Regions from separate parts of the Deinococcus malanensis genome, predicted to be linked through region 1. Evidence: riboswitches for the same ligand, from Rfam matches in the RefSeq annotation. Region 1 holds a riboswitch; the other holds the start of a gene.

Region 1 (4,063 bases):
TTGAGGCTCACCTGAAACCAGCCCTGGGCCCAGCGTAGCCGCTGGTTGGTCAGGGCGCCCAGAGTGGCGGGCGCCAGCTCACGCGAGACCAGGTAAGGGTCATTGGCAATCTTGTATCCGGCCTCAACACTTCTGAGCGCCGAATCAATGTCTTCGGTGAGCATGGAGCCGTGCATCCGGATTTTGCGCAGCAACTTTGTCTTCCAGTAGCCGTTGCTGCCTCCAAAGATGCCGAAGCCATGCATTCGCGCGCGGCCGGGATGGCTGACCGCGTAGATGCTCTCAAATTCCACCGCAACCATCCGTGCCACCCAACTCTCCTCACCATTGCGAATCACGCAGTGGCCCTGCACCACGTCCCAGCCACTCGAAAGCCATCGCCATGCCCGGCGGAAACTGTCGGCGTCCGGCTGGTGATCCGCGTCAAACACGGCAGTGACCTCACCCGTGACGATCGCCAGGGCGGCATTGACGTTCTGGGCCTTGCTGGTACTGCCTTCCACACGGAATGGCACGAACCGTGGATCCCGCTCGGCCAGGGCCCGCAGGGCCGCTTCTACTGGCAGATCCCTGGGAGTGTTGTACGCCAGGATGACCTGTAAGCCGGCTGGGTAGTCGATTCGCAGAAACGCGTCGATGGTTTCCTCTACCGTCGCAGCCTCGTTCGGAAGGTAGGCGGCGATGATCGCGCTTGCCCTGGGGTAGGGGCTTTGCGGCTCTTCCGGAGGCTGCTGCGGGTTCAGGGCTAGAAAGCCTTCAAGCAGAATGAACGCCGCTGTGCCAAGCAGCGCGGTCGCCACAGCCAGGTACGCCCAGTCGGTCACATCAAGGCCAATCCGGGCCAGAAACGCATAGAGAAAAAACGGAATGACGACCAGCAGGACGTTGACCGCTATTACCTGGGCCGGCAGCCTCAACTTTTCGCGCAGCTGGGCATACCGTTTGGGTTTCGCTTCCCGGCGGGAGTGCACCTGTGGGTCGTACAGCACGGGCTGGAGGTCCAGGTGAGCCGCCGCGTAGCGGGCGGCGGTGTCGGCACGCCCGAGGAAGTTATCGGGATCCAGGCCGGGGCGGTACTGTGCCAGTCCGATGGAGGGCGTCAGCCTCAGCAGGTCTCCGTGGTACGAAAAGGAATGTTCCACCAGCCGCAGACTGGCTTCCCGTGCCCGGCTGAGCGCGGTTTCAGGTGTGGTGTTGGGAGCCAGTACATGAAAGTGGCCTTTCCGGTCGTGCGACAGCACAGTGAGCGGCCCGGCCAGTTCACGCAGCACCCGCATGGTCTGGTTGGCGATCACCGTGTCGAGCTGGGAACCAAAGCGCTGGCGGAGCACCGGCAGCTCTTCGAAGGCCAGTGAAGCGAGCATCAGAGGATCACCGGTCACGCGGGCCCGCTCCATCTCACGCAGCATAGGGGCGAGCATCGCCTGGACCGTCATGATGCCGGTTCGTCGGTCGCGGGCCAGGGTCCAGGCGGGCACCGGGGGGCGGGCCAGCTTGACCCGGATGCGCGCCATCAGTTCCGGCATGTTGAAGGGCCGGGAGACGAAATCGTCAGCGCCGGCATCCAGCGCGTGAATGACGTCCTGCATGCCTTCCTTGTTCATCACCAGGATGATGGGCACCGCCTCAACGGATGGATCCTGACGGACCCGCCGAGTGAACGCCACGCCATCAAGGTGTTGTGCGCAGGTTGTGACGATCAGGTCAGGCCGGTGGTCGCACAGCATCTCGAAGCCACGGTGCTCGTCGGCGGCTGAGTGCACTTCAAACGATTCGTCGCGCAGGGCCGCACACAGGGCCTCGCATTCATCGACGTCGGGTTCGACAACCAGAATTAAAGGGGGGGCCACTGTGGTGGAAACTGCCTGAGTCACGGTTCGCTCCGAAGATAGGGATCTGACGAGAAAATTAGATTAGCATTAAATGACTAATTATTCACAGATAATGACCTCTTTCGTGAAGTTTCACGCATTGGTGGAGTTGCTGCGAGAGAGAACTGTGTGAGCCGCTAATTAGACTTTGACCATCTCGGCCTGCCGAGAAACGATTCCTTCGACCGAACCGGCAAACCCGCTGCAAAGCGGGGACGCAAAGCCACGGGGCCCCCTGGGTCAGCCGAGCCACCGAAACGAGCCCCCATGAACCTGAAAACAAATCTGCTGTTTGCATCCATCGTTCTGGCCCTGACGGCCTGTTCACAGTCCCTTCCTCAAGTCCCGGCGTTGGGCGACCCGTTAGTTCAGGCAGCCCGCACAACGCAGACAACCCGCACGGCACAGATCTGGCTGACCACGCCCGACGGCCGTCAGAAAATCGCGGCCCAGCCCGGCGTCGCTTTCAAATCGGGGGTCACTCCTGTGTCCGGCGCGGTGACGGTGGACCCGAAGGTCACCTACCAGAGCATCAAAGGATTCGGTGCCGCACTGACCGAGTCAAGCGCCTACCTCATGACCGACAAAATGTCGGGCACCCAGCGCAGCGCCCTGCTCAGGCAGCTGTTCGATCCGGCCGGCGGCATCGGCCTGAGTTACGTCCGCATTCCGCTGGGGGCCAGTGACTTCGCGCGTTCGAGCTACACCTACCACGACCTTCCGGCGGGAGTGGTGGACGAATCGCTGACCAGCTTCAGTCTGGCCCGCGATGAACAGTACGTCCTGCCGCTGGCCCGCGACATCCGGGCCACCAGCCCGGAGGTCCGGTTTATGGGCACGCCCTGGAGCGCGCCCGCCTGGATGAAGGACACGGCTCACCTAAACGGCGGGCAACTCCTGCCTGAATGGCGGTCCGCCTATTCGAACTATCTGCTGCGGGCGGTCCAGGGTTACGCCCAGAGTGGCGTTCCTCTGGACATGCTGACCCTGCAGAATGAACCGCGCCATGAAACCGGCGGCTACCCCAGCATGCGCCTGGAACCGGCCGACGCGGCGGGACTGGTCAAACAGCTGGCTCCGGCACTGCAGAACGCGGGACTGCAGACAGGCCTTCTGGGCTGGGACCACAACTGGGACGATACGTCCTACCCGCTGGCGCTACTGGGCGATCAGGGTGCCCGCGACGCGCTGGCGGGAACGGCGTTTCACTGTTACGGCGGTGACGTCAGCGCCCAGTCGAAGATTCGCGACGCCTATCCCGACAAGGACGTGTACTTCACCGAGTGCAGCGGCGGTGGCTGGGCCACAAACTGGGGAAACAACCTCGCGTGGAACGTGCAGCACCTCGTGATCGGCGCCACCCGCAACTGGGCCAGGACCGTGCTGCTGTGGAATCTGGCGCTCGACCCTCAGGGTGGCCCGACCAACGGTGGGTGCAGCAACTGCCGTGGCGTGGTGACAGTGGATCCGGCTTCGGGCGGGGTCACCCTCAACGAGGAGTACTACGCGTTGGGTCACGCTGCCAGGTTCGTGCGGCCCGGTGCCGTGCGTATCGCGTCGGCAAGCTACGGCGCCGGCAACATCCAGACTGTGGCGTTCCGTAATCCCGACGGCACACGCGCCCTGATCGTCCTCAACGGGTCGTCCTCGAACCGCAAGGTGCAGGTGGTGGAAAACGGCGCAGGCTTTACCTACACCCTGCCCGCGGGAGCCGTAGCGACCATAACCTGGCCTGCCTCCTGAGGTGTGCCTGAAGAGGTCTGGCAGTCAGCGGACAGGTGCAGGGCAGGCATTCAAGAAGGCAGACTTCCCAACGTGAAACTGAAAAGTTCCGCCGGAGTCCGGCAGCCTGCCCTCCCGATTCGGAGACCAGGCAAGAGCGCGGGGCGAACCCCGGCCTGGGCTGGTCTCCTTTTGTAACCCACAGGCCCGGTCTCCCGCCAAGGAGACCGGGTTTGGGCGCTGGTGCTGCCCAGGGTTTTATACGACCCAGTGCCAGTCCTGCAGGTAAGTGGTGAAGTCGCGCAGCATGGCGGCGGGATCCTCCCGGGTGCTGGCGTCCAGGCTGGTCTGCCATGCACTGGTTTGCTCTGTGGTGAGCGCACTGAGTGGCGCCGCGCCGCCCAGAAAATCGTCCAGGTCTTCCAGCAGGGCTTCGTAGCGCGCCCGGAGCCAGGGCTGCTGGCGCGTGA
Region 2 (4,063 bases), on a different contig from region 1:
AACACGCTTCTCGCACTTCCAGCAGATAGGACTGCTGCTCGTCCGTTATGGCCTGCTCATCGTGGAACGACAGGGTCAACGCGCATGTGACAACCTCCCCGTCCTCCAGGGGAAGCGCCGCAACGGCCCTCGTTCCAGGTTGGAACAGAGGCACAAACTCAGGGAAATCGCGGTCAAGTTGCTCAGCCGTGGCAAAGACGGGCCGCCGTGTTCGAAGAGCATGAACCACGGGATAGTACTCCTGCGCCGGGAAGTTTTCCCAGCTGAGTTTGACGGAGGGCTCGTAGCCCACAGCCCCGACCAGATAGAGTGTCTGATCGTCAACAGCCTCGACCAGCGCCCCACCGTAGGCCCCCATCAGAGGAACGACCTTCTGCAGGATGGTCCGCTTCACTTCGGTGGTGGCCAGAGCCTGAGCCAGGGCCTGTTCGACCGCCAGCAGGTCGTGGTCCCGATGACTGCGCGGGGTTCCGCCATGCTCCGTGTGTCCCTGACCAGTATCCCGCAGTATCACGGCGACCCCCTGGACCTCCTTGCCGGTGTCGTACACAGGCACAACACTGCAGGTCACGGGGTGAGCTTCTGGTGCGGTCACAGCCGCCAGATCACGTCTCGCAACTCCTGTGTCGAGCACTGCTCGACAGGCTTCAACCACAGCCGGGGACACCCCGGGCATCACCTCCACCAGGGGTTTCCCTGCGTCGTGGCTGGCTGGCCGGACAGTCAGCCGCCGGAACACGGCGTTGGTATGCACGATGGCCAGATGCTGGTCCAATACTGCCAGCCCAGCCGACGTCCCCTCCAGCAGGCTATCCAGGGTGGCGAAGCCGACGCTCAGCGCGTGGCCTTCATGGGCGGGGGGCACGCGGTGATTCTAAGGCATTCATCAGAAAGATGGTCTCTTCTTGATCGAGCTGAGCGAGTGGATTTTGCCGGGCAGGACGCAGACATGGAGCCGCCTAGAGGCGGTCTTCGAGGTGGTGTCGTTCGAGGCACTCCTTCAGGGTGTTGGGGATACGACGAAGTCCAAGTTCGACCCTCCAGGCTTGTGGAGAGGTCACGCTGGCCACTGTTGACCTCTGCCTGCGCTTTTAGGAGAACCGGGGCCGCGTGGCACTCCCGAACGTACCGTTCTTGGTCCTGCTCCGAACGGCGCGGTAACGCGACACAAAGGTAGCAAGGACAGCGGGCGCCTGAAGAGTTGCTGCGCACTTTAGCGAAGGTCATCACCGAGCGAAGCCGCAGCCACGCACGTCTGCCAAGAGTCGAACCGCGCCGGTTCCCGGGCGATGCCAGCGAAGATTACTTCATGGCCCACATTCACCACAGGAGCGGTGAGTCCACTGGCCATGAAAGACAGTGGGCTGATCTGAAACAGAGCATTGATAGAGGTACGGCAGCTATCGGTGCAGAGGGACAGGCCTGCCACGCTGAGCAGCATACTCACCGGGCCCACCACAGCCCTGTGCTGCAAAGAACACGCGCTGATATTTGAGGTGGTGCCACAACAAAAACAGGTCTCCCTGGCCAGCGGGGGCAGCCGGCTGTGCTGCAGCTGCAGAACTACCGATCAGAGCAGTACGAACCAACGGTTGTCTCCCAACCCAGGCGTACAGGGCCCTGTGCAGCGTCCAGCTTCGCGCTGGTAGGCAGATGAAGCGCCACCCACTTCGTCAGACCTGATGAGGGAGTCCGATCACGAGGCAGGATCCGCCACTGTTCAAGTCTTAATTTATGAGGAGCCATTCTCGATAAACATGGTAGTTCCGAGAGGCCTTAATGAATGAGTCGTTTTTAAGGTGATTTCAGTCGGATATGACCAGGAGTCAAAACTTCCTTGCGGACTTCCAGAACGGCATTTTCGTCTATGCCATATCTATCGGTTGTGCAAAATCTTTATATCGTCACAATTGATAAAAATGTTATTAAGCTTTGTGTAAGGAGTCTGTCATTAATTTCGACTTAATCTACCGGAGGTGATGAACCCCTCTGGTTCATCTCCCTTAACCGAAAAAGGCAAATCCGTCGCGAGGCGGTGGCGCAAAGCTTCCGGAACCCTAGTGGTTGGCCGAGTTACCGAAAGAAGGGAGAATTTCATGCGTACACGTATTGCTGTCAAAAATCTGGCCCTCACCACTGCCCTGGGCCTTATGCTGGCTGCCTGCTCGAGCACCACCACTCCGGAGTCCACCGTCGAAGAGACGGCTCCGGCACCTGTTGCATCGCAGCCGAATGTGGAGGTTCAGAACGTGGCCGGAAGCTGGCGCGATGATTTCAATACGCTGGACACCGCCCGCTGGTGGGTGTCGTCCAACACCTGGACCCCTTTCTGGGCACGTGACGGCCTGAGCGGTACCTGGGAACCCAGCAACGTCACTGTGAAAGACGGCTTCCTGGTGATGAAACTGGACGTCAGCAGCAGCCTGGTGGCCCGCGCTGCCGAGCTGGCCACCAACGCCAAACACGGCTACGGCACCTACGAGGCCCGGATGCGTGCCTCGAGCAGCAGCGCCGATCCATCGGTGGCAGGCACCGGCACCAGCGGCAACATCAGCGCGTTTTTCAACTTCGTCAATGACTCGGAAACCGAGATTGACCACGAGGTCGAAGGCCAGAACCCCACCACCGACTGGATGGGCGCTTGGCAGACCACCAGCCGTCACGACTACGGTACCGGCGGCACCGGCGAGAACCTGACGCAGGGCTTCCACACCTACCGCTGGGACTGGACGCCCACCAAGATCGACTTCTATATCGACGGCGTGCTCAAGCGCACCACCACCTCCGTGGTGCCCACCGCCGAAGCGCACCTGATGCTGAACCTGTGGCCCACCAACTCCACCGGCTGGGGCGGCAAGGCTACACCTGGCACCCAGTACATGCTTGTCGACTACGTCAGCTTTACGCCGGCCACCGCGACCAGCACGCCGACAACCGCCCCTGTCACCGCCCCAACGGACGACACTGCTGCAGGCGCCCTGGCGCTGACCAAGGTCGCATCCGTATCGGGAACACTCAGCTCGACCGATACGCAGGACTGGTACACCTTCACCAGCACCGATCTGGGCGGCCAGAGTACCGTTTCCCTGACCACAGGCTGGAACAGTGACCTGGAGATCTACGCAGCCGACGGCACGACCCTGCTGGGCAGCAGCCGAAAGGGCAAAGGCAGCACCGACAGCGTGACGCTGAACCTGGCGGCCGGCAAGCAGTACTACGCCCGCGTGGTCTGGTCGAGCCGCACCCCGAGCTACACCCTGAGTGCTTCCGGCGCCATTCGCTGAAGCGAGAGTCAGGGCTTGGACGGAGATCTACAGTTTCTAGATAAAGAATGTGCTGATGACGCGAGCAAGCGGGTGGTCTTGAAGACCACCCGCTTGCTTCGATTGCGCCCATGATGAGGAGCTTCATGCCCTGCCCATCGTTCTGCAATCTCAGGTGACCACTTGGGCGGTGCCGGGTCGTTCCTGGCCTCCATTCCATTCGCCTGTGACCGCCGATCCGTTCCATACCCTCGTATAAAGCTACCTGTGGTGCCTTGTTGCCTGGAACCTACATGCTACGCACCCGATGTCGCACCGACCGGCACGGTCCCCAGCCCCTACAAGGTATCTGGCTGGAGAGTCAACAGAACCGGAACATGAGATGACTGCCGGGCGTAGGCGTCCCGGATGGCCTGACCGGCCTGAAGCCCGCGGCCAGCCTGGGCGAGCATAACTACACTTCCGCCGAAGCTGCCCCGGTCAGCCGCGCGCCGTATACGTCGCCACATGCGCGGGCCAGTTCCACGATCAGGTCAACCTCCGGCACCGACACTTCGTAGTCGTCGCGCATCGACGCGTGCGAGGCCAGGAACAGCCGGCCGACCCCTGCCAGATCCCCCTCACGGAAGGCCTGCACCGCCTGCAGTACGCGGTCGTTTTCGGTGATCACATGCCGGGCACGGCGGGCAAGCAGGTCTGGAAGCCCATCGAGCCGGGGCAGGTCGGTCAGACCGAGGTCGCGCAGGCTGGCCACCTCCAGCAACGCGCAGACCTGTTCGCACTCTGAACGGCGGGTGTTG

Evidence for each region. Region 1 has a riboswitch for cyclic di-GMP ahead of IEY49_RS19565 (glycoside hydrolase family 30 protein). Riboswitches for the same ligand answer to the same signal wherever they lie in the genome.
Region 2: linked by a shared signal. The riboswitch ahead of IEY49_RS15720 (glycoside hydrolase family 16 protein) and the one ahead of IEY49_RS19565 (glycoside hydrolase family 30 protein) in region 1 are both predicted to bind cyclic di-GMP.

What each region holds. Positions count from the first base shown of each region.
Region 1 is NZ_BMPP01000028.1:9,186-13,248, forward strand. It holds gene IEY49_RS19560 (glycosyltransferase) at 1-1,874, opposite strand, end outside; cyclic di-GMP riboswitch class I at 2,054-2,128, shown strand; gene IEY49_RS19565 (glycoside hydrolase family 30 protein) at 2,139-3,614, shown strand; gene IEY49_RS19570 (hypothetical protein) at 3,852-4,063, opposite strand, start outside.
Region 2 is NZ_BMPP01000015.1:8,351-12,413, forward strand. It holds gene IEY49_RS15715 (PAS domain S-box protein) at 1-865, opposite strand, end outside; cyclic di-GMP riboswitch class I at 2,006-2,081, shown strand; gene IEY49_RS15720 (glycoside hydrolase family 16 protein) at 2,097-3,284, shown strand; gene IEY49_RS15725 (hypothetical protein) at 3,718-4,063, opposite strand, start outside; gene IEY49_RS21920 (GHMP family kinase ATP-binding protein) at 3,990-4,063, opposite strand, start outside.